Regions from separate parts of the Fodinicurvata sediminis DSM 21159 genome, predicted to be linked through region 4. Evidence: riboswitches for the same ligand, from Rfam matches in the RefSeq annotation. Region 4 holds a riboswitch; each other region holds the start of a gene.
The links. Region 4 has a riboswitch for thiamine pyrophosphate ahead of thiO (glycine oxidase ThiO). Riboswitches for the same ligand answer to the same signal wherever they lie in the genome.
Positions count from the first base shown of each region.

Region 1: it holds a riboswitch for thiamine pyrophosphate, as region 4 does, so the genes downstream of both, G502_RS18170 (ABC transporter ATP-binding protein) here and thiO (glycine oxidase ThiO) in region 4, are expected to answer to the same signal.
Region 2: it holds a riboswitch for thiamine pyrophosphate, as region 4 does, so the genes downstream of both, thiC (phosphomethylpyrimidine synthase ThiC) here and thiO (glycine oxidase ThiO) in region 4, are expected to answer to the same signal.
Region 3: it holds a riboswitch for thiamine pyrophosphate, as region 4 does, so the genes downstream of both, G502_RS0111160 (ABC transporter substrate-binding protein) here and thiO (glycine oxidase ThiO) in region 4, are expected to answer to the same signal.

Region 1 covers NZ_ATVH01000011.1:81,371-89,123, forward strand. The annotation lists gene G502_RS18165 (monovalent cation/H+ antiporter subunit A) at 1-2,418, opposite strand, end outside; gene G502_RS0101615 (ABC transporter permease) at 2,562-3,338, opposite strand; gene G502_RS18170 (ABC transporter ATP-binding protein) at 3,343-4,092, opposite strand; TPP riboswitch at 4,087-4,190, opposite strand; gene G502_RS0101625 (acetoin utilization protein AcuC) at 4,266-5,402, shown strand; gene G502_RS22765 (DUF192 domain-containing protein) at 5,412-5,870, shown strand; gene G502_RS0101635 (O-methyltransferase) at 5,884-6,549, opposite strand; gene G502_RS0101640 (peptide chain release factor 3) at 6,584-7,753, opposite strand, start outside.
Region 2 covers NZ_ATVH01000013.1:2,210-9,962, reverse strand. The annotation lists gene G502_RS0105025 (Rap1a/Tai family immunity protein) at 1-160, shown strand, start outside; gene G502_RS0105020 (autotransporter outer membrane beta-barrel domain-containing protein) at 235-975, opposite strand; gene G502_RS18710 (autotransporter-associated beta strand repeat-containing protein) at 975-3,929, opposite strand; gene thiC (phosphomethylpyrimidine synthase ThiC) at 4,415-6,220, opposite strand; TPP riboswitch at 6,302-6,421, opposite strand; gene G502_RS22920 (HVO_A0114 family putative DNA-binding protein) at 7,117-7,506, shown strand; gene G502_RS0105000 (putative quinol monooxygenase) at 7,398-7,753, opposite strand, start outside.
Region 3 covers NZ_ATVH01000015.1:145,567-153,319, forward strand. The annotation lists gene G502_RS19825 (alpha/beta hydrolase family protein) at 1-97, shown strand, start outside; gene G502_RS21500 (alpha/beta hydrolase family protein) at 85-396, shown strand; gene G502_RS0111155 (TenA family protein) at 432-1,139, opposite strand; gene G502_RS0111160 (ABC transporter substrate-binding protein) at 1,136-2,104, opposite strand; TPP riboswitch at 2,191-2,309, opposite strand; gene G502_RS0111165 (F0F1 ATP synthase subunit delta) at 2,647-3,207, shown strand; gene atpA (F0F1 ATP synthase subunit alpha) at 3,207-4,736, shown strand; gene G502_RS0111175 (F0F1 ATP synthase subunit gamma) at 4,772-5,677, shown strand; gene atpD (F0F1 ATP synthase subunit beta) at 5,731-7,155, shown strand; gene G502_RS0111185 (F0F1 ATP synthase subunit epsilon) at 7,209-7,619, shown strand.
Region 4 covers NZ_ATVH01000016.1:128,847-136,599, forward strand. The annotation lists gene G502_RS0113270 (amino acid ABC transporter permease) at 1-681, shown strand, start outside; gene G502_RS0113275 (amino acid ABC transporter permease) at 678-1,589, shown strand; gene G502_RS0113280 (amino acid ABC transporter ATP-binding protein) at 1,628-2,383, shown strand; gene G502_RS0113285 (thiamine phosphate synthase) at 2,376-2,993, opposite strand; gene G502_RS0113290 (thiazole synthase) at 2,993-3,766, opposite strand; gene thiS (sulfur carrier protein ThiS) at 3,786-3,995, opposite strand; gene thiO (glycine oxidase ThiO) at 4,008-5,195, opposite strand; TPP riboswitch at 5,184-5,280, opposite strand; gene cysG (siroheme synthase CysG) at 5,463-6,869, shown strand; gene G502_RS0113310 (DUF2849 domain-containing protein) at 6,887-7,168, shown strand; gene G502_RS0113315 (nitrite/sulfite reductase) at 7,194-7,753, shown strand, end outside.

The sequences.
Region 1 (7,753 bases), on a different contig from region 4:
GACCATCAGCGCGAGTGGCAGAAGGACACGTGTTGCAATCACCAGGATAAAGGGGTGGGGGTCCATGGCGCGCATACCCTCGGGGACCCACTTGGACAGGCGCCGCTGAGCAGCACCATGGAGGGCACTGTCTAGAAGTGCATAGATGGCCAGGGCTGCAATGCCCAGAACGATGATCTCTCCGAAGGTGTCGAAGCCTCTGAAATCCACCAGGATGACATTTACGACATTGGTGCCACCACCACCCGGCTTGGATTCTGCCAGATGGTAGTCCGAGATGCTTTCAAAGCCACGGGTGGTCACGGCATAGACCAGCCCTGCAACCCCCAGGCCGGCCAGTCCGGAAAGAACCAGATCCCTGAGTTTCCGCAAGCTTGAGCTTTCGCGTGGTGTCTCCTTGGGCAGGAAATTCAGGGCCAGCAGCATCAGGACCACGGTTACGACCTCGACGGATATCTGCGTCAAGGCCAGGTCAGGCGCCGAGAAGTAGAAGAAGGTAAGCGAAACCACCATACCGACAACACCGATAAGGATCAGGGCAAACAGTCGGTTATGGTGGAACATCAATGTGGCGCCGAGGGACATGACCAGCAGCACCCAGGCCACAAGCCCGGGCCAATTGATCGGTACCATGGATCGCTCGCCGGCGGCCAGGGGTGTGCTTCCAAGATAGCCAGCGAAACCGACGGCTATGATGGCTGAAACCATGACGGCCAGGTAGCGCTGCAACGAACCGTTATGAGCAAGCTCCGTGATCTGCCTGCTGACATTGGCTATGGCCTCGATTATGGCCTCAAATATCACCTTGGCTTCAGGTCGAGGGAAGCTCTCGCGGAAGGATTTGGCGGGAAAGTAGAGGGCCATAAGGGTCAGGCCGCCCGCCAATGCAATCATGCTCATGAACAGGGCAGGTGTGAAACCGTGCCAGATTGCCAGATGATAGTCTGGTGTATTTCCTCCGGTCACCGCACCGGTGGTGACCTTGACCAGCGGTTCGGCAATTAATCCCGGCAGAAGGCCGATCAGAACAACCAGTGAAACCAGTATGGATACGGGAAGCCACATGCCGAAAGGTGGATCATGAGGCTTGTGCGGGTAATCGTTCCGGACAGGGCCGAGAAATGTGTGAAAGGCGAAACGTGCGGCATAGGCGACAGAGAAGAGTGCACCGAGCGTCGCGAAGACCGGAAGCACCCAATCCTGGCCCAAGTAAGAGGTGTGAACCGCCTCTTCGAGCATCATCTCCTTCGAAATGAAGCCGTTCAACAGGGGGATACCCGCCATTGAAGCGGCAGCAACCAGCGCCAGGGTTGCCGTTATCGGCATCAGGGTAAGCAAACCACCCAAACGCCGCATGTCACGCGTATGGGCTTCATGATCGACGATGCCGGCGCTCATGAAGAGGGCCGCCTTGAAGGTGGCATGATTGATGATATGGAAGACGCCCGCCATCGCTGCCAGGGGTGTTCCGAACCCAAACAGCATGGTGATCAGGCCAAGGTGACTGACGGTCGAGAAGGCCAGAAGTCCCTTCAGGTCATCCTTGAAGATTGCGATCCAGGCGGAAACGATCATCGTGACAAGGCCGAAACTGGTCACGATGTAGAACCACTCGGGTGTGCCTGAAAGCGCCGGCCAGATGCGGGCCAGCAGGAAGACACCGGCCTTGACCATGGTTGCGGAGTGCAGGTAGGCGCTGACAGGTGTTGGCGCCGCCATGGCATGCGGCAACCAGAAGTGCAGGGGGAACTGTGCAGACTTGGCAAATGCGCCGGTCAGGATGAGCAACAGGGCCGGAAGATAGAGGCTGGAACTGCGGATCTGGTCACCAGCCTGCAATATCTCACTCAAGTCATAGGAACCTGCAATCTGCCCCAGCAGAATCATGCCGCCTATCAGGGCCAGACCGCCACCACCGGTTACCGCCAGTGCCATGCGGGCGCCCTGGCGCGCTTCGGGCAGATGTCGCCAGTAGCCGATAAGAAGAAACGAGCTCAGACTGGTCAGTTCCCAGAAGATCAGGAGCAAGAGGATGTTGTCGGAGAGCACGATCCCGACCATCGCCCCCTGGAAAAGCATCAGGTAAACATAGAAGCGCCCCATGGGGTCCTTATGACTCAGGTAGAAGCGCGCATAGAGTATGATGAGCAGTCCGATTCCCAGGATCAGAAGTGCGAACAGGAATCCCAGGCCATCAAGGAAAAAGTTCACGTTCAGGCCAAGCTGGGGGAGCCACTCGAACCGGGCCTGTATGACCTGCCCAGAAAAGACAGCAGGCGCCTGGACCAGAAGCAGGACAAAAGCCACGAGCGTGAAGGCCCCGGTTCCATAGGCACAAGCATTTCGGCCTGCGCGTATCAGGAAAGCCGGGAACAAGGCGCCGATGAATGGCAATAGGACAATCAGTGCGAGATTCATGCTTCCCCTGCTAAGCACAAAGCGTTCTGTCCGGACGGCTTGGCCGCCATGAAGTGCCGCGCCAGATTAGTGACACGCGCGGCGGAATCAAGAAAACCCGTACATTGCGATACGTTTTTTGCCGCCAAGCTTCGCTTCAGGGGCTATCGAGCGATGTCACTTTCTTCGGGCGACCAGGGCAACAGCAAGTGACAGAACCTGTCGGTCAGAAAGTAGAGCAATAGTGCCAGAACGGCCAAGACGACGAGTGCGGCAAACATGACATCGATCTGCATGCGCGCATTGGCATTCAGCATCAGATGTCCCAATCCGGCGCTGGAGCCGACCCATTCCCCTATAATGGCGCCTATCGGCGCAACAGCGGCTGCAACGCGCAGTCCGGATGCCAGGGCCGGCAAGGCGGCCAGTATTCGGACATGTCGGAATGTAGCCCATTTCGATGCGCCACAGGTTCGAGCAAGGTCCAGCCAACCGGTTTCCGTGCGTCGCAGTCCATCATGGAAGGATGTTGTCACGGGGAAGAAGATAATCAGGCTGGCCATGGCAATCTTGCTGGCCATTCCATAACCAAGCCATAGAACCAGAACAGGCGCCAGAGCGAACACGGGTATGGCCTGGCTCACGACCAGAACAGGAAGCAGCCAGAATCGCAGAGTTCTAAAGGTTGCGATCATCAGTGCGGAAATGATCCCGAACAGGCTTCCTATGAAAAACCCCAGCAGTATCTCGGCAAGGGTTATGCCCGCATGGAAGGCCAGGCTGTCCCAACGCTTGAACAGTACAGCTCCAACCTGACTGGGTGCGGGTAGAATATAGGCCGGAGCACCTGTAACCCAGACCAGGGCCTGCCATAACACGAGGATGCCAATGAAAATCCCCAATGGCCGCAACCTTGCACCAATCTGTTTCACACCAGACATGAAATCAGTTGCTCTCTGCGGCCAAATGCTGGCGTGCTCCGCGCAGGCTATTGATCAACTGCGTCTGTAGGCTTGTTATCTCCGGACTGTCGATATCCCGAGGGGGCCGCTGGGTGAGTTCTATCTGCTCGGCTATGTGAACAGGCTGGCCGGCAAGCACGATCAGGCGATGACCCAGTCGCAAGGCTTCCAGTGGATCGTGTGTCACCAGAAGGACCGTCCTGTCGCGAAGCAGTTCGGCGGTCAGCTCCTGAAGCTCAAGCCGCGTTATGGAGTCGACGGCGGAAAACGGCTCGTCCATCAGGATTATCTGTCGATCCTGATATAGGGTGCGTGCAAGTGCAGCCCTTTGGCGCATGCCACCGGACAGAGTTGCGGGAAGTTTTGCTTCGTGCCCATTCAGGCCAACAAGCTGCAAGAGGTGCCTGGCACGCTCCATGTCGACAGGACGCCCTGCCAGGCGGTCGGGCAGTACGACATTGTCTACAAGCTTCAGCCAGGGCAGCAACAGGTCCTGCTGGGCCATATAGGCAAGTTGTCCAACAAGGAAGGTCTGATCCTCACTGGATACGCATCCACTTGCACCACGTTCCAGCCCTGCTATGACGCGCAGCAAGCTGCTTTTCCCGACACCGGAGGGCCCGAGCAAACAGCTTGTCAATCCGGCTGGAAGTTCAAGATTGAATTCCTGGAACAGCGGCTGCCCCTTGTAGGACAAGCTGATTCCCTTGAGTGATATGGCAGATGCGGACATGAAGAGACACGCTTCCTACGCCGGCATGAACCGGATCAGGTTCTGGGGTCGCACTTTAGTGGTGCCTCTCAGCCTTGGCGGCTCCCCCGGTGATATGATTGGCACTATGCCCGCAGTCCAGGGACATGCCAAGTGGTTCGTTATATCGTGAAGGGGCAAGGTTTAATGGAACGATGATGAAGGATAAGACCGCGCCCCGGTTCATCGGCAGCGAGATTTACCGAAACTCCAGCTATGGCCGCCTGCATCCGCTGGCCATACCGCGCGTATCCACTTGCATGGATCTCTGCAGGGCCTTGGGCTGGTTGCCGGATGAAGTTTATGTCGACAGCCCGCGGGCCACGCCTGCACAGCTCGCCCGCTTCCATCAACCGGACTATATTGCAGCGGTCAAGCAGGCCGAGCAGACCCAACATTGTAGTGATGAGGTCAAGCAACGCTATGCGCTGGGCATGAATGGAAACCCGGTATTTCCTGAGATCTTCAGCCGACCGGCAACGGCTTGCGGTGCATCGATTGCCGCAGCTGATTGGGTCCTGAATGATATTCCAGTCCATAGCCCGGCCGGCGGGACGCACCATGGCCGTCGCGGCCATGCCAGCGGCTTCTGTTACTTCAATGACCCTGTGCTAGGAATACTGAGCCTTCTTGATAGAGGGGCAGCATCGGTTTTCTACCTGGATATAGATGCGCATCACGGTGATGGGGTGCAGGATGCCTTCCATGATGATGAACGGGTTTTCACCCTTTCCATCCACGAGGCCAACAGGTGGCCCATGAACAGAAACGATGCCGCCACTGGACCGGGAAGTCTAGTGGACAGGGCCTCGGGGCATGCGCGGAACATCCCCGTGCCCGAGGGCTTCAACGACAGCGAATTCGCCTTTCTGATGGAAGCTGCCGTGCTGCCCTTGATCGAGCGTGTGGCGCCCGAAGTCATTGTGCTTCAGTGCGGCGCCGATGCCCTGCATGAAGATCCTCTCAGTCGCCTCAGTCTCTCCAATCTTTCCCTCTGGAATACTGTTGCGAATATGAAGTTGGTAACACGTAAGCTGCTGGTGCTGGGCGGTGGTGGGTATAATCCCTGGTGCGTGGCGCGTGCCTGGAGCGGTGTATGGGCTACTTTGAACGGGCTTGATGTTCCAGATTACCTGCCAGCGCAGGCACGCGCTATTCTGTCGAGTCTGACATGGCGCCATAGCTGGGGCAGGAATCCCCCTGAACACTGGATTGATAGACTTGCCGATAGACCACGCTATGGTGCGGTTCGTGCCGAAATCAGGTCTGCAGCGCAGACTGTACTGTCGTAGGACTATTGAATGAAAATAGTATATTATACATTATTCCTTATAGTTTTTATCTGCTTCTCGGGAGGCTACCCGGCCATATCGCAGGAGCAGGAAACACAGGAACTGCTCATAGAGACAGCGGAAGGGGAAAAGCACACATTTCAAGTCGAGCTGGCCAGAACGGCCTCCGAACGTGCGCAGGGATTGATGTACAGACGTTCCATGGATGAAGACGCCGGTATGTTGTTCATCTATCCGCGTGCTCAGCACATATCCATGTGGATGAAAAACACCTTCATTCCCCTGGACATGCTTTTCATCAATGAAGACGGGAACATCATCCGCATTGCCGAACGCACCGTTCCGCACTCAACCCAGTCGATTCCTTCTGGAGGGCGGGCCAGAGCTGTCCTGGAAATCAATGCAGGCATGAGTGACCGGCTGGGCATTTCCGAAGGCGACAGGGTGAACCACCCGGCTTTTGAATAGGCGCCAAGGCTGTCTATTTTTTTATTGCCAGCGTCAAGCCATCTGCCAGAGGCAGCATGGACAGATTGATCCTCTGGTCAGCTGCCAGCTTTTCATTGAAACTCTTGAGCGCGCGGGTTGCCGCACTTTCATCATCTGATGATTTCGCGACACGGCCACTCCAGAGCACATTGTCTGCCATCAACAGACCGCCGGTGCGAAGCAAGGACAGCGATTTCTCGTAATACTGCTGATAATTTTCCTTGTCGGCGTCCAGGAAACAGAAGTCATAGGAAGCTTCCTGGCCATCCAGGAGCAGCTGGTCCAGGGTTTCCAGTGCGGGAGCAAGGCGTAAGTCCATCTTGTGACGCAAGCCGGATTCTTCCCAGTAGCGCTGAGCAATGGCCGTGTACTCCGCGCTGATATCGCAGCAGACGATCGATCCGTCATCAGGCAGGATTTCGGCGAAACAAAGAGCGCTGTAGCCCGTGAAGGTTCCCACCTCCAGGCCACGTTTCGCCTTCATGAGCTGCAACAACAAAGCCATGAACTGGCCCTGTTCCGGCATGATCTGCATCTGTGAATCTGGCAATTCTGCCGTTTCCTCGCGAAGAGCACGCCTGATCTCGGTTTCCCTCAGAGAGACATTTCTCATATAGGCGAACAGTTCGGACGTAACCTGAATGTGTTCCGTGGACAAGTTTTTCTCCCTGAACTTTCGTTCGCCTGCCCAATCAGACTGCTCCGTCGCGGGTTGCAAGGAAACTCAAGGCAGGATTGCTGTCCTGCGCATCCTGAAGGTGCCAGGCATTGCGTGCCATGAAGACCAGTTCGCCTTCGTGATCCTCGGCAATATTCACACGATTGGAATCAACGAATCCCTTCAAGTCAGCGGAATCATCAGCCTCGAGCCAACGGGCCGTGAAATAGATCGTGGGCTCAAAGACAACCGGGATGTCGTATTCCGTCCGGATACGGTCTGCCATGACATCGAACTGCAGCGCACCGACCACACCCACGATCCAGTCGGCCCCCATCATGGGCTTGAAGACACGTGCGGCACCTTCCTCAGCAAGTTGCTGAAGGGCGCGGCCCAGGTGCTTGGCCTTCAGGGGATCCTTTGGCCGGACCTTCTGCAGGAGCTCGGGCGCGAAGGCCGGCAGGCCCTTGAAGTGCAATTCCTCGCCTTCGGTCAGGCTTTCGCCCAGATGCAAGTTTCCATGATTGGGGATGCCGATAACATCTCCCGCCCAGGCCTCTTCCGCCAGTTCCCGGTCCTGGGCGAGAAACAGCAAGGGATTATGGATATTGAGGGTTTTTCCCGTACGCACCTGCTTCATCTTGAGGCCGCGCTTGAAGTGACCGGAGGCAAGGCGAACGAAGGCAATACGATCGCGATGCTTCGGATCCATATTGGCCTGAATCTTGAAGACAAAGCCGGAAACCTTTGGATCGGAAGGCAAAACCATACGTTCGGAGGCAACCTGAGGACGCGGGGGTGGGGCCAGGCGTCCTACGCCTTCAAGCAGCTCCCGGACACCGAAATTGTTGATGGCACTGCCAAAATACACGGGTGTCTGATGTCCGCCCAGGTATTCCTGGAGATCGAATTCCGGGCAAAGCCCGCGGGCCATTTCCACGCCCTCACGGAATTCGGCCAGGGTATCTGCGGGCAGCAGTTCATCCAGTTTCGGGTCGTCCACGCCTTTGCAGGATTCGCCTTCGTCCGGTTTCTCTCCTTTGCTCCGATCGATCAGGATCAACTGATCCTTGAACAGGTCATAGCATCCCTTGAAACGACGGCCCATGCCGATTGGCCAGCTTGCCGGTGTCACCGAGAGGGCCAGTTTCTCCTCGATTTCCTCGAGCAGTTCGAAGGGGTCGCGGCTTTCTCGGTCCAGCTT
Region 2 (7,753 bases), on a different contig from region 4:
CCTGATCCTGATCGAGCATATCTGCCCGCCGGAAGAAACCATGACCATGGGAGAGGCGGCCGAGACCGTGATCCTGACACTAGAGGCGAACCGACACTTGCGGGAGGCGGAGATCCCTGCCGCGGCCATTGCGGCGGCCAGGAGGTCTTTTCCCTGTTAGAGGTGACGAGCCATCCTCATGGATGGATGGCCTCGCTTTGGCTCACCCCAGGTGATGAGATCATGGGGTTCCACTCAGAACCGTACCGACAGCTCCAGGCGTCCGGTATGCTCCTGGGCGTTGGGCGAGAGCTGGCCGTCGTAGTCGAGGGAGAGGGTCGTGGTCTCCGACAGCTCCAGGTCCAGGCCGGTCTCCAGAAGGGCGGCGTCGCGGTCGATGGGGGCGCCGGAGATCGAAAAGCTCTCGCCGCCGGCAAAGCGCTGCTCCACCGTGGGGGTGACGTCCCCGAAGGCATGGCGCCAGCCGAGCCCGCCGCGCAGGGTGAGAGAGCGCTCGTCCTCGAGCGCGAAGGAGGTCTCGCCGCGCAGGCCCAGCGTGGCGTAGTAGGTGTTGCGCGTGGAGCTCTCGCGGATGAGGGCAGCGGAACCACCCTTCTCTTCGTAGCCTTCCGTGTCCTGGCGCAAGTAGGACAGACCGGCATAGGGCTCCAGGGCCCCAGCCTCGCTTTCCATGCGGTAGCCCAGCTCCGAGAAGAGCTGATAGCTTTGGGCGGAATAGTCGGCGCTCAGGTTCTGGGTGTCGCCCGGCAGATTGACCCGGCGCTGGGCCTCGGTCTCGTGCCAGGTGAAGCCGGCGCCGAGGTTGAGGCCCAGGACACCGGGGCCGCCCACCTCGAAGCTGCGCCCGCCATAGACGCCGGCGTGGTAGCTGTCCACGTCGCTGCCGGCCCCGGCGCGGTCGCTGTCGATGTCCGAGCGGCTGTAGCCGGCAAAGCCGCCCAGGGTCCAGCCGTCCAGGTTGGTGTCCAGGCCCATCAGGAAGCCGCCCGTGAGATATTCGTTGCCGGGGCATTGTCGTCGCCGTCGTTCTTGCCCCAGGTCCCGAAGGCCCGGCCCCAGGCACGGCTGTTCAGCGCCTGCTGGGTGCCGGACGCCTGGTCACGGGTGCCGCCCCGGGACGAAGTGCTGCCCAGCGTGGCGTACTGGTTATCTCTGGGCGAGCGGGACAGCTGCGTGCCGCCGAAGACCCGGCCGCGGCTGTGGGCACGCACGAAGGATCCGATGAGCTGTGTGGCCTGGCCCATGGCCGTCTGGCTTGAGGCATGGCTGTCGCCCGAGAGCTGCGCCAGGATCTCCTGGAGCTTCTGCGGGTCGCCGACGTAGGTGACGATGGCGTCATAGAGCGGATTTCCGGGGCCCAGGCTCTCGATGGCCGACCCGGTGCCCTGTTGGTTGCGGCTCTGGCCGATTTCGCTGAAGCTGATGTCGTTACGGGTCAGCTCCAGCGCGACCGAGTTGCCGCTATAGGACAGCTCCGTGTCCAGGAAGTTAAACTCGGAGCCGACATCATCGAATTCACCAATAATGCCGCTGTCAGCCGTCAGGATCGTATGACTGCTGTCGGGGTCGTATTCGCCGTCCAGGCCTACATGCAGGACAGAGCCCGCAAGTGTGGCCTGTCCGTCTACATGGACAGTGTCGCTTCTATTGTTCGTGGGGTCCACATCCACCTCGTAGGCCGAACCTGCCTTGAAGGTCAGGTCGCCGGTCAAAGAAAGGCTCCCTACCGGGTCGATATTGCTGCCTGGCTGGAGCAGGGAACCGTCTTCCAGGTTGACCGTGCCAAGGGTCCCCGCCCCGGAAAGGTGGGCGTCGTTATGAATCAACGTGGTTCCGCCAAGGGCAGCCGCATCGCTCAGGACAAGCGAGCCACCCCGGATGTCGCTCTGCCCGGAAAAACCGGTGGAATTCCCGGTAAGAACCAGAGCTGCGCTTCCCGTCTTTTCGAGGTTGCCGGCGCCCTGAAGGTTGATGTTCGGGCTGTATGTCATCCCGGCAGGGGATGCGACGACAAGTGTGCCGTTATTGTTGAGCGTGATGTCCCCCTCCAGGGTGGCTTTCCCAACAGCCAGTGTGCCTTCGTTCACCTCCCAATCCAGATAGGAGGCGCCCGCGAGCGAGAGCGTGCCGCTGCCGGCCTTCACCATGTCGCCGGAAGTCCCGTTGAGACCTGTGAATGCCCCAGTATAGGTGTCGTTTGCAAGCTGATCGAAAACGGCCGCACCGGACGCGCTGACTGCGATGTCGCCGCTCAGCGCATTCGCGTCACCAACGAGGGTGCCATCATGGACATAAGCGCCGTCGTAATTGTTCTGCCCCGTCAGGTCGAGGGTCCCTGAACCCCGTTTGTGCAAAGAACCGCTTCCGGCGACAATGCCTGCAATTTCCGCCGTGTTGCTCGCCTCAACAACAGTAACGGTGCCGTTGTTGACTCCAATCGAGAGGTCACGCTCAATATTCGGGTTTTCATTTCCCGCAATACGCAGGTTGCCTCCATCAAGCAAAAGGGAAGAACCGGTCGCGCCAAGGTTCGCGTCCTTTTGAATCTCGAGACTGCCTTCCTTGATCGAGGTTCCTCCCGAATAATCGTTGTTAGCATTGAGGACCATGGTGCCGGCACCGGCCTTCGCAAGGGAGCGGGTGCCCGATACATCGCCGTTTACGACAAATCTGACGCCGGGGTCGCCGGGTCCGATGAGAAATTCGCCGCCGTCGGCGAGGATGATGCTGCGCCCGGTGGTCACATTGTCCGTAACCTCCAGTGTGCCTCCGCTAAGCGTGAGATCCCCCGTGACATCGCCCAGATTGCTGTCGTCAGAAACGGAGAGAATTCCCCGCTCGATAGTCGTGCCTCCGGTATAGCTATTGACAGCCCCGAGGGTAAGCTTGCCTTCACCGGCCTTTACGACCGTGCCAGAGCCGGAGATAGCGTGAGAATAGCTGCCGTCGCTGTCCTGATTGAACAGCAGGGTGTCTTCGACAGTGATACTGCCGTTCAGACTCAGGGCGGTCCCCTCCAGGGTGCCTTCGCTGATGGTGATGCCACTGCCGAAGCGGCTTCTGCCGCCAACGACCAGGGTGCCGCTGCCGGTTTTGAACAGGCCGAGAGCGCCATCGGAAGCGACGTCCGACGCGAGGGTGACGCTGTTCCCGTCACGTACGGCGTAGTTCAGGACGCCACCACCCATGAGGAATAGCGCGCCGCCCTCGCCAAGGCCGGCGCTCCCGCCGTCGGCGCCGGAACCACCGCTGGCCTGGTTCGTGTCAGCAAAGCCGGAATCGATGACCGTGACCGAGCCACCATCGCGCACGAAGACGGCGCCGCCCAAACCGGCCCCGCCACCACCGCCGGAATAGCGGTCACCGCCGTCACCACCTCCATAGCCGCCGCCGCTGGAGTCGAATTCGATCCCGAGTTCATTGCCGCCGTCTCCGCCTTGAGCAGCATTGTCGGAGAAGGAGACCGAATCGAGCTGCAGAGCTCCGTTGTCGTCGACGTAGATGGCGCCTCCGAGCCCCGCGCCACCGCCGCCGCCCACGTTGCCGCTGCCGCCATTGCCGCCTGCGGCCCGGCCGTCCACGATTTTCAGGCCGCGCAGCGTCACGTTGCCGGGGGAAGACCCGCCGATCCGGACAATGCGGTCGCCGTCGCCGCTGATCGTTAGCCCGCCTAAGCTGGTGGCATCGATGGTGATATCACCAGTGATGCTCAACGCACTGGAGAGGGCGATGGTTTGGCCAGACAGCGCGCTGCTGAACTCGATGGTGTGAGGGCCGGCGCCCCCAGCCACTGCATTCTGAACGGATTGGCGAAGCGATCCGGTGCCAGCATCGTTGGTGTTGATGACGGTAAAAACTGCGGCCAGAGACGGTGTCGCCGTGATCGTGAGCAGGGGGGCAAGAACAAGGAGGCGGGCTAGGTGGGACATGAACACTCACGAACAGATGTGACGGTCTTGGAAAGCGCATGGGCTGCCAGTGGTAGGTTGCATCTGTAGATAATTCAAATAAAATTATAAGAAATAGACGAATTATCTTAGATTTAGTTCATTAATTCGAAAGCAGGCTCTACCGCATAAAGGGGAATTAAGCGGTAATCATTGAACTTGTTTTGCGAGGGAAATGGCGGAGCGGAAGGGACGGCCGTCGAACCTTCTCTGCCTCGGTTGGCTGGGGCTCCAGCTCCGAACGGGATTAATATTCGCCTTGTCGAAATTTCAAAACCGACATAGTACGATAGAAATCGTGTCACATGTTTCGGGAGTTTTTCGATAAGGTCGGTGTGTTGTGGGACCTCAGACTCGTAGAGATCAATCGCCTTCGTCGCGCGTTCTTCCATCCGTTTTCAGCACATCAATACACGTAGTATGCGGCCTCACATACGGGTGAGGCCGCATAAGAGACTGGTAGCCACTCAGCCTTTCTCACTGGTCGGCATGTAGAGATCACCGCCGTCACGGTATTTCAGTGCCATGGCGGCCATACCTTCTTTTCGCGTCTCGGCACGGATGTCGTGGGAGATCCGCATCGAGCAGTACTTCGGCCCGCACATAGAGCAAAAATGCGCGACTTTATGCGCCTCTTTCGGCAGTGTCTCGTCATGGAAGGCTCGCGCCGTCTCGGGGTCCATCGACAGATTGAACTGGTCCTCCCATCGGAACTCAAAGCGGGCGCGGGACAGCGCGTCATCGCGAAGCTTGGCCGCCGGGTGCCCCTTGGCCAGGTCAGCGGCATGGGCGGCGATCTTGTAGGTGATGACGCCGGTCTTCACGTCATCGCGGTCCGGCAGGCCGAGATGTTCCTTTGGCGTGACATAGCAGAGCATCGCCGTGCCGAACCAGCCGATCATCGCCGCGCCGATGCCCGAGGTGATGTGATCATAGCCTGGCGCTATGTCGGTCGTTAGCGGCCCGAGGGTGTAGAACGGCGCTTCGCCACAGACGGCAAGCTGCTTGTCCATGTTTTCCTTGATCTTGTGCATCGGTACATGGCCAGGGCCTTCGATGATAACCTGGCAGTCCTTGGACCAGGCGATACGGGTCAGCTCACCCAAGGTTTCCAGTTCGGCGAATTGCGCCGCGTCGTTGGCATCGGCGATGGAGCCGGGGCGTAGCCCGTCGCCAAGGCTGAAGCTGACGTCATAGGCGTGCATGATGTCGCAGATCTCTTCGAAACGTTCATAGAGGAAGCTTTCACGGTGATGATGCAGGCACCATTTTGCCATGATTGAGCCACCGCGCGACACGATGCCAGTAACGCGATCCACTGTCAGCGGGATCATGTGCAGCCGGACCCCCGCATGGATGGTGAAATAATCCACACCCTGCTCAGCCTGCTCAATCAACGTGTCGCGAAAGACCTCCCATGTCAGGTTCTCGGCGATGCCACCGACCTTTTCCAGCGCCTGATAGATCGGCACCGTGCCGATGGGCACGGGCGAATTGCGGATGATCCATTCGCGGATATTGTGGATGTTGCGACCTGTGGACAGATCCATCACTGTGTCGGCGCCCCAGCGGGTCGCCCAGACCATCTTGTCGACCTCCTCTGCCATCGAGGAGGTAACTGCCGAATTGCCGATATTGGCATTGATCTTGACCAGAAAGTTGCGCCCGATGACCATTGGCTCGGCTTCGGGGTGGTTGATATTGGCCGGGATTACTGCCCGCCCGCGCGCCACCTCGTCACGCACGAATTCGGGGGTGACGAAATCGGGAATCGCCGCGCCAAAATTCTGCCCGTCTCGAGCCAGCTCCTCCTGCACGGCCTCGCGGCCAAGATTTTCGCGTATGGCGATGAATTCCATCTCGGGAGTGACGATGCCCGCTCGGGCATATGCAAGCTGGGTGACCGCCTTGCCGTTCCGCGCCCGCAAGGGCTGGTGCCGGACAGGGAATTCGGGCGTCAGCCGGTCGCCCGAGACGAAGCCGTTATCCTCGGGCTTCACATGCCGTCCTTCGTAGGTTTCTACGTCGCCGCGCGCCGTGATCCAGCCTTCGCGGAGGCGCGGTAACCCGCGTTCGATGGCGATCTGGGCCGCCGGATCGGTATAAGGCCCCGAGGAATCATAAACAGTCACCGGCGGCTCATCTGCGCTTGGATGTAGGGCGATCTCGCGCATGGGCACGCGGATATCGGTGTGTAGTACGCCGGGCTTGAACACCTTCGTCGAGGCGGGCAGCGGTCCGGTGGTGACCGTCAGGGTTTGCTTGGTTGTCATGTCGAGGCTCCTCGCGTCGCAGCAATGGAGACCCAGGCACTGACGGGAAGGAGAATGCGCCCGTCCTAGCCGCAAGCGACCCGCGAGGCATCCACACCGTCCCTACGCCAGTATGAACTGGATCAGGTTCGTAGGGTCACTGCGCTGCCTTGCGGCCCAGCAGAATCTCAGCCCCTTGTCGGGACCCCCCTGGTGGAAAACGAAGGGTGCCCGGCAGTGTCTTCATTGTCAATGGAGCTAATCGTGGCGATGCCTTCGTGGCAGGATCGGTTCAATTTCTCAGCTTCGCAATGCTCCTAAGTTTCGTGACAAAACTGCCAGCGTTCAATTCTCAGGGAAATCTCTGGTGCAAAAGTCGTGTGGAAAAAACCGCCTTAAACCTCCTCAATCCAGAAGCCGCCGTTCTGGTTTCATCCCAAACTTGTCAAGGAGCTGCGCTCGAGGGTGCCGCCAGCGCATAGGTGCAAATTCGGCACGCTACAGGGCCACCGACTTCCCTCCATGATTCGATTGATGGCGGGGCCGTGACGCCCCGGAGCCACCATAATCAGGGAGGTTTCCATGTGCGCAGGGCACCACCGCATCCGGCGAAGGCGACCGAGACGACCGATCCACAAACCAATTCCTGACGATCTGTACGACTACGCTGACGATGCTGCGCTTCGTATAAGTCCTCAGCGAGGAAGCCCGTCTCATGTCTTCGACGTCGAAAGGCTTCCCGTCATCGATGACTGGCCGGAGAACGTACCGATTGCCGAGGCCGAGATTCAAGTTTTCGAGCGTTGGTTCGGCGATGTGTTGGACGAGATGTTCGGTCCGGTTGATCTACCGGATGGCTTAAGGAAGTTATCGTACTATGATAATGAAAAGCCTTAACCGGATGATCGGGCGATGCAATGTCAACATTGAAGGTCGGCATTGCCGACCCGGAGGAAATGAAAGCGAGAACCATGCGGGTCGCCAAAGGCGAGGAAGCGCCCGCGCTTGGCGAGCCAACTGTGTGGTTTGCTTCTACCATGTCATTCGCGAAACTCCTCTCACCAGCCAATTGCGAGTTGCTTCGCATCGTACGTGAACAGGAGCCGGAATCGCTGGAGGAACTGGCACAGATCACGGGGCGCGCGAAGTCCAACCTGTCCCGGACACTCAAGGCGCCTCTTGTTCCTGTCACATCGCGTTACTTGATGGCGAGGATGTCGAAGTTGTGGACGTTAGCGACCACACCGTCGTTCCACCCGCCAGCGACCAACTCCGCTGCCCGTTCGTTCAGCAGCCCGGCGACTTGACCGGCAAAGTGTGCTTCACGGCCAGCATTGTTGGTGAAGATGTCGAAGATTGCGAAGGATGTTTCGTCAATCTGCAGCGCCGCCCAGAACAATGTGCCGGGTTCGGTTTCTTCGACGATGGGACCAGCAGCGGTCAGCAAGGCTGCCAATTCCGGCCCTCTGCCGGGTGCTGCTTCGAGCGTGATGTACGTGGCTGTCGTGGCCGAGTAGAGGTCAACCGGTTCCCTCATCGACAGGACATCGGAAT
Region 3 (7,753 bases), on a different contig from region 4:
GACGCGTATCGGCTCATTCGTCCTGCTCGCCCATTCTGCGGGCTGCAAGTACAGCCATGCCTATGCGGAACGTCTCCGCATCATGTGGAGATGCTGATTTCCGTCGAGCCCCTGGCGATGGGGCAGGCAGCGGAGCGGACCTGCCAGATTCCCCAGCTGGTGGTCTGGGGCGACAATATTGCGCTGGACCCGCTTGGCCGCTGGCCGAAGATCCGGGCTGAGGCCGAACGTTACACTGAGGCTGTGAGCGCGAACAGCGGTCAGGTCGAGGTGCTCGACCTGCCGCAGCTCGGTCATTCCGGGAACACGCACCTACCCATGCTGGACAGGAATTCGGAGCAGGTTGCCCGACTGATCCTGGACTGGATGAAGCGGCAGGAAGGTCGGACTTCCTGACCAGCTCAGCGCCCAGTGAACACTGCGGGCCGTCTCTAACATCCCGCCTCCGGTTCATAGGCATGATCGAAGAAACGCTCCTCGAGTTCCATCATGTGGCAGAAGGTCCGGCACATCTGCTGCTGCACCTCGGGCGGTGCCGTTGTACCGACGCGCGAGGTCTCGTCGCGCAGCCAGGTGACGAAACGCTCGAATTCTGGCACGGCATGCAGGTCGATCCACTCCGCCATCCAGAATTCCTGAGGCCGGCGATCGCCACAGGCCAGGCCCCATGTCAGGTAGCTCCATTCAGCCGCCAGCAGCGTTGCCAGCACGAGCGGGTAGGAGCCGCTGCGCCCCGAGTCCTGCAGGACCGAGAGCAGTTTGGCCGTGACGGGCGCAAGTTGGGGGCTGCGCCACTCAGATTCGGGAACCTCCAGGGCCTGGAAGGAGCGCAGGAAATAATCGTTCTCCTCGCTGGTCACGGCCGCCAGGAAGCCGGCGAAGGGCCGCTTCTGCGGCATGGACGGGGCATAGGCCACGGCGTAGCCGAGCAGGCTGACGAAGCTGTCGACGAAGGCATAGTCCTGGACCAGGTAGCGGGCACAGATCTGCGGATCCAGGGTGCCCTCCGCCAGTTCCTCGGTGAAGCGGTGCGCCGTTGCCTTTGTCCAGTAGGGTTCGGCCGATTCGCGCAGCCAGTCATGGAAGGCAGCGTTCGGATTCGCATTCAGGAAAGTTTCGAAATCCTTTGTAGAGGTCATGGCTGCTCTCCTTGCTCGCGGGACAGGTCTGTGACGTAGTCGCTGAGCGGTGGGGGGTCGGTAATGACGCCGGCTTGCTCAAGGAAGGCGGCAAAGCGGCGATAGCGCGCCCAGTCCACGGCCGCCGGGCGCAGGGCAAAGCGGGGCAGGGTGTCGGCCCAGGCGCGCCGATTGAGTTCGTCATCCAGATCATCCTTGTAGCCGATGAAGAGCTCCCAGCTTTCCTGCGGATGATTGATCAGATACTGGACACCACGCTCCAAAGCCTCGACGAAGGACGACAGGCGCGGATCCTCCAGATTGTCGCGGTTCGCCAGGACGATCAGTTCGTCATAGGCAGGCACGCCTTCCTCCTCGACATAGAAGGCACGGCCTTGCGCGCCTTCGATATCCAGCTGGTTCAGTTCGAAGTTCCTGTAGGCGCCGATGACGGCGTCGACCTGCCCACTCAGCAGGGCGGGACTGAGCGAGAAGTTCACATTGACCAGTTCGACATCCTCGAGGGACAGGCCGTGCCGCGCGAGTATGGCCCCCAGGACCGCTTCCTCGACACCGCCCACGGAGTAGCCGACCTTGCCCCCTTTCAGGTCGGAGATCCGTTCTATCGGACCATCCTCCAATGCCAGAAGGGTGTTCAGCGGCGTGGCCACCAGTGTGGCGATGCGTGCTAGGGGCAGGCCCTGTGCTGCCTGGATGTGCAGGGTGGGCTGGTAGGATACGGCCAGGTCGACCCGTCCCGCAGCCACCAGCTTGGGCGGATCGTTGGGATCGGCCGGTTCGGTGAAGCGAACCTCGATCCCGGCATCCTGAAAGAAGCCTTTCTCCTGAGCCACGATCAGGGGCGCGTGGTCGGGATTGACGAACCAGTCCAGCAGGACTTCGAGCGGTTCATCGCTTTGGGCGTGGGCGGCAGCGGTCGATAAAAGCAGGAAAAGGCCTGCAAGTAGGCCTGGAAGTCGGCGCAAGGTAATCCTCCCTCAAATTGCGCCGGCGTGATCTGGACGGGTGAGGGAGAGGCGAATCCGTCCGCCTTTGCTATGGCGAACACGCGCGGACTGTCCCTTCCGTTCCCTAACGCCGGCATGATCCGGATCAGGTTCTAAGGGTTTCCGCCTTGTGATTGCGGACTCTCAGCCCTCATGTCGCATGAGGACACCCCCAGGAAGTTATCCACAGTCTGTTCTGACCTTCGCTTTCCGTCAAGCAAAGCCCCGCGGAAGAGATTGTGAGTCGCCCGGCAGCCCGTATAAATTGAAGGTGGGATGAGGCCGTGTCGCGGTTACGATAAATGCCACCGTCGCGGCTTGCACTGCCCGTGCCCCTGTGATACCAACCGCTCGCACGAACGGGGGCAAACCCGTTTCAAGCGTTTCATTTTTTGGTCTCAAGGCAGAGGCGCCGCCTCATTGAAGCGGTGCTCTGCGAACGGGGTTTTAGCGAAAGCGAGCGGTTCAACATGCCCAGAGGCATGTTGCGGACTGTTTTCTTTCCGGGGAGCGACTGGGGTTTGGCAGGAAATACGACCTCCAAAGACGGTCTGGCAGGGCGCTACGCCCTTGCTTTGTTCGATCTGGCGGACGAGGCGAAGTCCCTCGACGCCGTGGCCGAGAATCTGCGTGAGCTCAAGAAGCTGATTGAGGAAAGCAGTGATCTGCAGAACCTCATTCGCAGCCCTCTCTATGGGCGCGATCAGCAGGCCAAGGCAATGCAGGCAGTCCTCGAGAAGGCCGGGGTCGATGACCTGACGCGCCGTTTCGTTCTGGTTATTGCGCAGAATCGCCGCCTGTTTGCACTTCCCGAGATTATCGAGGCCTATCTTGCCGAGCTGGCGCACCGCCGCGGCGAGATCAGTGCCGATGTCACCGCTGCCACGTCCCTGACGAAAACGCAGGAAAAAGCGTTGCTCGACACCATCGCCAAGTCGGTGGGGGGCAAGGTGCAGCTCAATGTCAAAGTCGATCCGGACCTGCTTGGTGGTCTGATCGTCAAGGTTGGCAGCCGTATGGTCGATACGTCGATCAAGAATAAGCTGCAGAGACTTCAGTTCGCGATGAAAGGGGTTGGGTGATGGACATCCGCGCCGCGGAAATATCGGCGATCCTCAAGGAGCAGATCGAGAATTTCGGTGCCGATGCCGATGTGGCCGAAGTTGGCCAGGTTCTCTCGGTCGGGGACGGTGTGGCCCGTGTTTACGGGTTGGACAATGTTCAGGCCGGTGAATTGGTCGAATTCCCGGGCGGCGTTCAGGGCATGGCCCTGAACCTGGAGAACGACAACGTCGGTGTCGTTCTGTTCGGTGAAGACCGGGGCATCAAGGAAGGCGATACCGTCAAGCGCACGGGACGCATTGTGGACGTGCCGGTCGGCAAGGAGTTGCTGGGCCGCGTCGTGGACGCCCTGGGCAACCCGATCGACGGCAAGGGTCCGATCAAGACCGAGCAGCGTTCCCAGGTCGAGGTCAAGGCGCCTGGTATCATCCCGCGCAAGTCGGTGCACGAGCCGGTCCAGACCGGCCTCAAGTCCATTGACACCCTGATCCCGATTGGCCGTGGCCAGCGTGAGCTGATCATTGGTGACCGCCAGACCGGCAAGACCGCGATTGCCGTCGATGCCTTCATCAACCAGAAGCATACCAATGCGGACGCCGAGGAATCGAAGAAGCTCTACTGCATCTATGTTGCGGTCGGTCAGAAGCGTTCCTCTGTGGCCAAGCTGGTGAAGACCCTGGAAGAGCAGGGTGCGATGGAATACTCCATCGTGGTGGCGGCGACGGCCTCCGATGCCGCGCCGCTGCAGTTCCTGGCACCCTACACGGGCTGTGCCATGGGCGAGTACTTCCGCGACAACGGCATGCATGCCGTTATCTGCTACGATGACCTGTCCAAGCAGGCCGTCGCCTATCGCCAGATGTCCCTGCTGCTGCGCCGCCCGCCGGGCCGTGAAGCCTTCCCGGGTGACGTCTTCTATCTGCACTCCCGCTTGCTGGAGCGTGCCGCGAAGATGGGCGACGATCACGGCGCAGGCTCGCTGACGGCCCTGCCGATCATCGAGACGCAGGCAGGTGACGTGGGCGCCTACATTCCAACGAACGTCATCTCCATTACCGATGGTCAGATCTTCCTGGAGACCAGCCTGTTCTACAAGGGCGTGCGCCCGGCTGTGAACGTCGGCTTGTCGGTCAGTCGTGTGGGTTCGGCCGCGCAGACCAAGGCGATGAAGAAGGTGGCCGGCACCATCAAGCTGGAACTGGCACAGTTCCGCGAAATGGAGGCCTTCGCTCAGTTTGCCTCGGATCTGGACGCCTCTACTCAGAGGCTTCTGGCCCGCGGTGCGCGCCTGACCGAGCTGTTGAAGCAGCCTCAGTACAGGCCCCTGCCGTTCGAGGAGCAGACCTGCGTGATTTATGCCGGTGTGCGCGGTTTCCTGGATGACGTTGCCGTCAACAAGGTCCAGGACTTCGAAGCCAAGTACCTCGACGAGATTCGAGACAAGGGCAAGGATATCCTGGAGACGATCCGCAAGGAAAAGGACCTGTCGAGCGAGTCCGACGAGAAGCTGAAGTCCTTCCTGGAAGACTTCGTCAAGACCTACGTCTGATCGGTCCTGTGTCACGGAAAGTCGGTTGAAGCGATATGGCTAGCCTCAAGGAGCTCCGCTCCCGGATCAGCAGCGTCAAGTCGACGCAGAAGATAACCTCGGCCATGAAGATGGTTGCGGCGGCGAAGTTGCGCCGTGCCCAGGAGCAGGTCGAGGCATCGCGCCCGTACGCAGAGCGGATGGCCCGCATGCTCGGATCCCTGGCAGGTTCCGTGCAGGGCAGCAATGGTCCCAAGCTGTTGACCGGCACTGGCAAGGACGACGTCCACCTGCTGATCGTTGCCACGGCCGACCGAGGTCTTTGTGGCGGCTTCAACAGCTCGATCGTGCGGGATGCCCGCAAGCATATCGAGCAGCTGAAGTCTGAGGGCAAGACGGTCAAGATCATCTGTATCGGCCGCAAGGGGCGTGATCAGTTGAGGCGGCAGTATGGCGACGATATCCTGGAAACCATCGAGGGTGTCACCAAGCCGCGTCCGAGCTTCGACAAGGCGCATGCCATTGCCCAGGACGTCCTGACCCGATTCGATCAGGGTGAATTCGACGTCTGTACGCTTTTCTATGCCCGCTTCAAGTCGGCGATCAGCCAGATCGTGACCCGTCAGCAGCTTGTGCCCTTCGATGATGAGCACAGTGCAAGCCTGGAGGCGGCTGAGGAAGAGGCGCAGGCTGAAAAGCAGGCCGGCTTCGTGTATGACTACGAACCGGATGAAGAAGAGATCCTGAAGGAGCTGTTGCCGCGGAACCTGGCGGTGCAGATCTACAAGGCGATCCTCGAGAACAACGCCAGTGAGAACGGGGCGCGGATGACCGCAATGGACAATGCGACCCGGAATGCCGAGGAAATGATCAAGGACCTGACCCTCGTCTACAACCGGACGCGTCAGGCCGAGATCACCAAGGAACTGATTGAAATCATCTCCGCCAAGGAGGCGATGTAGCGCTGTCTAGGCAGTGCTGGATCGCAGTAGAGGCACGATAAGGAGCAGACACGATGGCCAAGAACCTCGTCGGAAAGATCACCCAGGTCCTGGGACCGGTGGTCGACGTGCAGTTCGACGGTGACCTGCCGGACATTCTCAACGCGCTGGAAACCGATAACCACGGCAACCGCCTGGTTCTGGAGGTTGCCCAGCATCTGGGTGAGCATGGTGTGCGCACCATCGCCATGGACGCCACCGAGGGCTTGGTGCGCGGCCAGGAGGTGACGGATACGGGCACGCCAATCGAGGTTCCTGTCGGGCCCGAGACCCTGGGGCGCATCATGAACGTCATCGGCGAGCCGATTGACGAGCGCGGTGAGCTCAAGACCAAGAGCAAGGCGCCGATTCACCGTTCGGCCCCGACCTATGCGGATCAGAACACGGATGCAGAAATCCTGGTAACCGGAATCAAGGTCATCGACCTGCTGGCACCTTACGCCAAGGGTGGCAAGATCGGCCTGTTCGGTGGTGCCGGTGTCGGAAAGACCGTGCTGATCATGGAGCTGATCAACAACATCGCGAAAACGCACGGCGGTTATTCGGTGTTTGCCGGCGTCGGCGAGCGTACCCGTGAAGGCAACGACCTCTATCACGAGATGATGGACTCCGGTGTCATCAAGACCGATGGCGGCGATTCCAAGGCAGCCCTGATTTACGGCCAGATGAACGAGCCGCCTGGCGCACGTGCCCGTGTCGCCCTGAGCGGGCTGACCGTGGCCGAGTACTTCCGCGACGAGGAAGGCCAGGACGTTCTCTTCTTCGTGGACAATATTTTCCGCTTCACACAGGCGGGCGCCGAGGTCTCTGCACTGCTGGGCCGCATTCCCTCCGCGGTGGGGTATCAGCCGACGCTCGCCACCGACATGGGTGGACTGCAGGAGCGCATTACCACGACAAACAAGGGTTCGATCACCTCGGTGCAGGCCATTTACGTGCCGGCCGACGACCTGACCGACCCGGCACCGGCAACTTCATTTGCGCACCTTGATGCGACCACGGTGCTGAGCCGCCAGATCGCCGAGTTGGGCATCTATCCGGCCGTTGACCCATTGGACTCCACCAGTCGCATCCTGGAGCCGGATGTGGTCGGCAAGGAACACTATGACGTGGCCCGCAAGGTCCAGGAGACACTGCAGCAGTACAAGCAGTTGCAGGACATCATTGCCATTCTGGGCATGGACGAACTGTCCGAGGAAGACAAGCTGACGGTTTCGCGCGCACGCAAGATCCAGCGCTTCCTGTCACAGCCCTTTGACGTGGCCGAGGTCTTCACGGGCTCTCCGGGCGTGCAGGTGCCGCTCGAGGAAACCGTCAAGGGCTTCAAGGGCCTGGTGGAAGGTGAGTACGACCACCTTCCGGAAGGCGCCTTCTATATGGTCGGCACGATCGACAAGGCTGTCGAGAAGGCCAGGAAGCTGGCTGAAGAGGCTGCCTGACGGCAGTTCCAAGGCAGCACAAGGCCCGACAGACAGGATAGAGACGGCAGGTCATGGAAAAAACGCAGTTCGAACTGGTTTCACCGGAAAAGCTTCTCCATGCGGGAGAAGTGGCCATGGTGGTGGTGCCTGGCGCTGAAGGCGACTTCGGTGTCCTGCCCCGCCATGCCCCGATGATTTCCACCGTTCGGCCGGGTGTCATTTCCGTTTATGAGGAAAACCGCAGCACGGTCAGTAGGCGCATCTTCGTCGGCGGGGGCTTTGCCGAGGTGACACAGGAACGCTGCACGGTCCTGGCGGACAGTGTCGAGGCCTATGACGACATTGATCGTGGCGAGACCGAGCGGGCTCTGAAGGATGCCCGTGAAGACCTGGAAGACGCCAAGAACGAGGTTGAAAAGACTGAAGCCGCAAAGCAGGTCAAGGTCCTGGAAGAAAAGCTGCGGGCGCTAGAGACATTCTGAGCTGGCGTGCGTTCACCGCACAAGCCGCCGCTTGCGCCAGGACGCCAGCGGCGGTTTTTGTTTGTTCTGTCATATGCAGAACCAGTTTGGCGCATGATGCCGCGCCAGGGGAATAGAAGCTCACTCTTGCGAGC
Region 4 (7,753 bases):
TACAATACGTTCGATCGCGAGCGCTTTTTCTCGGGGCTGCTCGTCACCATCCAACTCTCCGTCCTCAGCCTGATCGCCTCTGTGGTGATCGGCGTTGTCGGCGCCTGGCTGCAGGGCTCGAAGCTGGTCTGGACGCGGCGAATCGTTCAAGCCTATATCCAGTTCTTCCGTAATACGCCACCGCTGGTGCAGATGTATTTCTTCTTCTTCGGGTTGAGTGCGCTTTTGCCGACAGTGGAGAACGAATTCGGCTTCCAGCAGCCAATACTGGGGTCCTTTGCCTGGGCCTGCATCTCTCTGAGCTTCTTTGCCGGCGCCTTCAATGTCGAGATCTTCCGCTCCGGAATCGAGGCAGTGCCTGAGACCACACGTGAAGCGGCGGAATCCCTCGGCTACAGCCGCCTTGGCGCCTACATCCATGTGATCCTTCCGTTGGCATTCCGGGTCTGCCTGCCAGCGCTCAACAACAACCTGGTCAATCTGGTGAAGACGACGACACTGGCCTATGCCATAGCCGTGCCGGAACTGCTGTATGTGTCCGGACAGATCTGGTCCGACTATGCCAATGTGCCGGAGATGATGACGCTGCTGCTTCTGATCTACGTGGGCCTGGTTGGCATTGTGGTCCTGGGAATGAATCGCTGGGAGCGGGCCATGCGCCTGCCGGGATACGGAACATGAGCGGGTCATCGAACCGGAGACAGCGCCTGCAGGACTCGCTTCGATCCGGAACGGATCTGCCCGTCCTGCTTTCACCCGGATCCGCGGTTGCCGGTTCACGTGCCGGCGGGCGCGATGCCCTGGCCCTGCCGCGCGTGAACCTGAAAGCCTGGCACGGCGTTGTGCTGGTGTTGATGGTGTTGCTGTCGGCCGGTGTGGCCGAGGCACAGAGCGGCGATGGACGCGAAGGGATCCTCTCGATCCTGATCAAGTGGTCGCCGTTGCTGCTTCAGGGTTTCGTCTTCAATCTGGTGATCTCAGTCATGTCCATGGCGCTTGGCACAATCAGCGGCGCCTTCCTGGGTCTCATGCAGATATCGCTGCTGCCACAGGTGCGTTTCGGTAGCTGGTTTGTGACCCAGTTCTTCCGCAACGCGCCCTGGCTGGTGTTGCTGTTCTACGCCATGTTCATGCTGCCTTTCCAGTTCCAGGTGGCGGGCGTGACCATTCCCTTCCCGGACTGGGTGAAGGCCGTGATCGGACTGAGCCTGCCGGTCATGGCCAACGTATCGGAACTGGTGCGCGGTGCCGTCCAGTCGATCCCCTCTGGACAGTGGGAAGCCGCAGAATCCCTGGCCTTCACACGCCGCCAGCAGATCTGGCAGATCATCATGCCGCAGTGCGTGAAGCGGATGCTGCCGCCCTGGATGAACCTTTACGCAATCCTGACCATGGCGACGGTTCTGGCTTCCATTGTGGGTGTCAACGAGGTGATGACCCTCGCCGACCAGGTGAAGGCGGCGGAAGGAGGGCGTACGGACCTGTTGGCTCCGCTGTATGGCTATATCCTATTCCTGTTTTTCATCTACTCCTATCCGATTGCGCGCCTGACGGTACGCCTGGAGCGCAGGTACGCGGTCAAGATCTAGGCAGCACAAGCCGGCCAAGGCAAAGAAGGACGTTCCGCATGAGCACAGCAAACTGGACCGAGGATCAACCGATTGTCTCGCTGAAGGACGTTCACAAGTCCTTCGGTGACTTCGAGGTCCTCAAGGGCATTTCCTTCGATGTCAAGAAGGGGGAGGTGGTCTGCATCATCGGTCCGTCCGGATCGGGAAAGTCCACGCTTATCCGTTGCATCAATGCCCTGACGGAAATCAACAGCGGATCCATCAAGGTCGAGGGGATCGAGGTCAACGATCCAAACCTGGACAAGCTGGAGCTGCGCAAGCGTGTTGGCATGGTCTTCCAGCAGTACAACCTCTTTCCGCATCGGACCGCCTTGCAGAACATCATGATGGCTCCTGTGCAGGTTCTGAAACAACCGAAGCAGGAGGTTGAGGAACGGGCCCATGCGCTGATGAAAAAGGTGCGACTGGACGGCAAGGAAGATGCCTATCCGGGAGAACTCTCAGGTGGACAGCAGCAGCGTGTGGCGATTGCCCGCTCACTGGCCATGAATCCCCAGGTCATGCTTTTCGACGAGGTGACGGCGGCCCTGGATCCGGAAACGGTGAAAGAGGTTCTGGCCACCATCAAAGACCTGGCCCAGGAAGGCATGACCTGCATGCTGGTGACCCATGAGATGGGCTTTGCCAAGGAAGTTGCCGATCACATGTATTTCACGGATCAGGGCGTGATCGTGGAAGATGGTCCACCGGCGGAGTTCTTCGCCAATCCCAGGGACGAACGCACCCAGAAGTTCCTGGGCCAGATCATCTGACCGCCTGCAGGAGGGCCCGGGTTGTCTCTGCAGGATCATCGGCGCGCATGACCTCGCCCATCACGGCGATACCGATCGCGCCGGCATCCAGGCAGTCGCGGGCATTTGCGGCTGTTATGCCACCCAGAGCCAGGACAGGTGGAGCGATGCCATCTGTCAGCCGCCGCAGGCCCTCCAGTCCGAGAGCCGGTCCGTAGCCGGGTTTGCTCTGGGTCTCAAAGATGGGGCTCAGCGTGACATAGTCAGCCCCTTCCGCAGCTGCTGCCACGAGGGTTTCCTTGGAGTGTGCCGATACTCCGATCACGGCGGCGTCTCCCAGGACGGCCCGGGCGTGGGGAATCTCGCTCGTTTGCTGCAAGTGGACACCGGCTGCGCCGACCTCTGCGGCCAGGCCCCAGTCGCCGTTTATGAGCACCCGGCCCAGATGTGTGCGGGCAAGTTCACAAAGACGTTCCGCCAGCGCCCGCTTCTCCGGGGTGGGCAGGTCCTTGTCGCGCAGCATGAAGTTGCGAAGACCGGCCGCGAAAGCCCGTTCGGCAACTTGCTCAAGGTCATGCCGGGCCTGATGCCGATCGCTGATGACCAGCAGTTCGGGCACCTTACCGACCATCACGAGCCGACCAGGCCCATTTGGGGGCTTGAGGCCTTGGCATGCGGACGCTTCGGAATGCGCCCGGCCAGATGCGCCGCGCGACCGGCTTCGGCGGCATGGCGCACAGCGCGGGCCATGGCCACAGGGTTGCGGGCCCTGGCGACGGCGGTGTTCAACAACACGGCATCGCAGCCAAGTTCGAAGGATTGCACTACGTCGGAGGCGGTGCCCAGACCCGCATCGATCACCACCGGCACCTCCGCACGCCTGCAGATCAATTCGATGTTGGCGGGGTTTGCAACGCCCATCCCCGAGCCGATCAGGGATCCCATCGGCATCACGGCCGCAGCCCCCAGATCCTCGAGACGTTTGCAGATAACCGGGTCGTCATTGCAGTAGGGCAGGACGGTAAAGCCGTCCTTGACCAGTTCGTCGGTTGCCGACAGCAACTGCTCGACATCAGGATATAGCGTTTCCCGGTCGCCGATGATCTCAAGCTTGAGCCAGTTCGTCTCAAGGGATTCCCGTGCCAGCTGTGCCGTAAGAATGGCATCGCGTTTCGTCTCGCAGCCGGCCGTGTTGGGCAGGAAGTCATAGCCTTCCAGCAGGTCGACCGGGCTTTCCGCATAGCCTTCCAGGTCCAGCCTGCGGATCGACAGCGTCACCAGTTCGGTTCCGCTTTCTTCCACGCAATCCAGCATCACCTGCAGGTTGGGATATGCCGAGGTCCCCAGAAAAACGCGACTGGTGAACTGTCGCTCGGCTATGGTCAGGGGTGTGTCGTTGGACATGATATAGGCTTTCTGCGGCTCAACCGCCTGCCAGTGGACGTACGATCTCGATCCGGTCGCCCTCGGCCAGGGACTCGACCGGCCAGCTGTCGCGCTTCACCAGGGCGCCGTTGCGCGCTATGGCAATTCGTCGTGCCGTCGGGTCGATCCCGCGCTGATGCAGCAGGTCCTTCAGGCTGCCCGGTTCCACGCGTGTTTCTTCACCGTTCAGATTGATCGTCAATGACATGCTTGAACCATCCTATTGATATTGCAGATGGGATTTCTTCCTGCGGGCTGACAAGGGCTTGAAGCGCGCCAGCGTGAAGGGGCGGGCGGCTTCAGGCAGGGCCCCTGTCAGGATTTCCTGGGCAATGCAGTGTCCCGTTACCGGTGCGAGCAGGATGCCATTCCTGTGATGGCCGGTTGCCAGATGCAGGCCGGGAACCGGGGTTTCTCCCAGTACGGGCGCGTCGTCACGGCAGCCGGGCCGGAAGCCGCTCCAGCTTTCGATCAGAGGCAGGTCCTCGATGCCGGGCAGGGCGCGTCGGGCCCCTTCGATCAGCGCATAGATGCCGCCGGCTGTTATGCTGTCGTCGAAACCACGTTCCTCGACAGTGGCGCCGATGATCAGGCGTCCATCACGGCGCGGGACGCAATAGATCTGCTCAGTCCAGAGAACATGCGCGAGCAAAGATTCTTGTGGCACCATCTGCAAGGCGAGGGATTGTCCTTTCAGCGGACGGACCGGTGGTTTGGCGGCATCCGGCAAGCCGGGCAAACCTCGGGTCCAGGCGCCTGCGGCCAGAACGAGGGTCTTTGCCTCCAGAACCTCTCCACTGCCAAGCGAGATGCGTTTGCGCGTGGGCTCTGAACAATCCAGGGACGTGACTTCACAGTCTTCTCGCAGGCGGCCACCGGCATTCAGATAGGCCTGCTTCAGGCTTTCAGCCAGTTGGCGGTTGTCCACCTGGTGATCCTCGGCGCTATAGATGGCGGCGGCCGCACTTTGTCTCAGGTGGGGCTCGCGTTCGCGCAGTTCGTGACCTTCAAGCCAGGTCAATGGCAGGCCAAGGGATGTCTGGAATTCATGGCGAAAGCGCAGGCGCTCCACTTCATCCCGGTTGAGCGCCACGACGAGGGTGCCTTCATCCCGATAGTCGGGTCGCAGCCCGCTGCTGGCCTCGAGACGATCCAGGTAGCTGGGCCAGAGTTGCTGCGCCCAGCGTGTCAGTTGCAGCAGTTGCTCTTCGCCGGGCTCACATTCCGCCGCTGCGGCCAGCATGCCTGCCGCTGCATGCGTGGCTTCCCTGCCGCAGTGTCCGCGTTCCACAATCGTCACAGCCAGTCCGGCTTCGGCCAGTTCCCAGCCGATGGCAAGGCCACAGACGCCGCCGCCTATGATGACCGTCTGCTGATCCGTCGTGTTCCTGAAGTTTTCCTGTGCCACGTAACTCCCTTCGCTGGCATGACCCAGTGCAGGTTCCATGGGTGTGATCTCAGCCGCACAAGCTGCGGCACCCCAGTATTTCCATGACTCTAAGATGAAGGCGCAGTCTCTGACTTGCAAGGTTTCGAGGTCAGAAATAACACATTTATAAAATGTTTAATATATAATATATTATTTCCTAATGTGGAATATGTTGACTCAGCAAATCAAACTGATAAATATAAATGGAGAATTTATTTTATCACATAGATAAAGTGTTAAATCGCCATGCGATACTTTCCCCTCTTTCACGATCTCCGCAACGCCTCCTGCCTGGTGGTTGGCGGAACCGCAGCGGCGGCGCGCAAGGTGCGGCTTCTACAGCGAACTGAGGCGCGAATTCACGTTGTCGCCCCGGAACTGGGTGAAGAGCTTGCCGAAATGGCCGGTACAGGAAACGTCCAATGGCATGCACGCCGTTTCCGTGCAAAGGACCTGGATGGCGTGAGTCTGGTGATTGCGGCCTCAGGGGACGATCGTGTCGATGGCAGGGTCTCGCGACTGGCCCGGGCGCGCCGATTACCGGTCAACCTGGTCGATCGTCCGGCGCAATCGTCGTTCATCGTTCCGGGCATGGTTGACCGGGATCCTGTCACGATTGCCATTGCCAGCGGCGGCAGTGCACCGGTCCTGGTGCGCCAGTTGCGTGAGCGTATCGAGACGCTTCTGCCGGCACGACTGGGAGACCTGGCGCGCTTTGCCGACCGTTTCCGGCCTGCCGTGAAGGCCATGATTCCAGGCGAGGATGGCCGCCGGCGCTTCTGGACACGCTTTTTTCGCGGGTCCGTGGCGGAGGCCGTCCTGCAAGGCAATGACCGGAGCGCTGCAGAGGGAATGTTGACCCTGGTCAATTCCGCTCCGGAAAGCTGGGGAAATCCGCAAGGTTCTGTCGCCCTGGTTGGAAGTGGTCCCGGAGATCCCGACCTTCTGACTTTCCGGGCGATGCGCCTGATGCAGGAGGCAGACGTGGTGATCCACGACAGGCTGGTCAGCGATGGCATCCTGGACTGTGTCCGGCGTGATGCCGAACGCATTCCTGTGGGCAAGGCCAAGGGAGCGCACAGCATGTCCCAGGAAGAGATCAACAGGCTTCTCGTGCAGCAGGCGCGCGCGGGCAAGCAGGTGGTGCGCCTTAAAGGCGGTGACCCCTTCATTTTCGGACGCGGGGGCGAGGAGCAGGCCTATCTTCAGGCGCATGGAATAATGGTCCAGGTCGTGCCCGGCATCACGGCTGCCACCGGCTGTGCCGCGGCCGCGGGTATCCCCCTGACTCACCGGGACATCGCGTCTGCCGTGACCTTTGCGACCGGGTACAGCGCTGATGGCCTGCCAGACCTGGATTGGCAGGCTCTGGCCGCCGCCCGTCAGACTCTTGTCATCTACATGGGGCTTTCCAACGGCGAAGAGATTGCCAGGCGGCTGATGGACAAGGGGCTGTCCGCCAAGACACCGATTGCCGTAGTCGAGAAGGGCAGCCTGCCGGATCAGCGCGTGCTCGGCAGTCACCTGGCCGATCTTGGTGATCTGCTTCAGCGCGAGAGCGTTCAGGGGCCGGCCGTTCTTATGATTGGCTCTGTCACTGCAAGCGCCCGGAAGCTGGCGCCGGCTGAAGCGACCCTGGCGCTTGCCGTTTGAATACGAGGAAAGAAGCAATGACTCTCAAGGCTGTTACAGCAAATCGCCTGCGCGACGGGCGCGTCGTCTATCTCTCCCAATCCGGAAACTGGTCGCAAAGCCTGGAGGACAGCCGCATTGCCAGGGATGAAACGGAACTCGAGGCCCTGCTGGATCAGGCCGAGGTCAGCGTGCTGCGCAATGAAGTGGTGGGACCCTATGCCATCGATGTCCTGGAGCAGGACAGCGGTTACCTGACCACGCGCTGCCGCGAGGAGATTCGCTCGACAGGACCAAGCCGAAGGACCGACGCAGCCTGAAGGGGCTATAGACCGGAGGAAGACCATGTATCGCTATGACGAATTCGACGAGGCACTGGTACGCGAACGCGTGGCCCAGTTCAGCGAGCAGGTCCAGCGCCGCCTGAACGGGGAGTTGAGCGAGGACGAATTCAAGCCACTGCGGCTGATGAACGGGCTCTACCTGCAGCTTCATGCCTATATGTTCCGCATTGCCGTGCCCTACGGAACGCTGTCCTCGAACCAACTGCACAAGTTGGCGCATGTCGCGCGGACCTACGACAAGGGCTACGGACACGTCACGACGCGCCAGAACATGCAGTTCAACTGGCCGCGCCTGGAGGACGCCCCGGCGATCCTCTCGGAATTGGCGGACGCGCACCTGCATGCCATACAGACCAGCGGCAATTGCATACGCAACACCACGGCCGACCAGTATGCCGGCGTTGCGGCGGACGAGATCGCCGATCCGCGTCACTACTGCGAGATCATTCGTCAGTGGTCGACCCTGCATCCCGAGTTCTCCTTCCTGCCCCGCAAGTTCAAGATTGCGGTCACCGGTGCAGAGGAGGACCGTGCGGCCCTGCGCACGCACGACATCGGCCT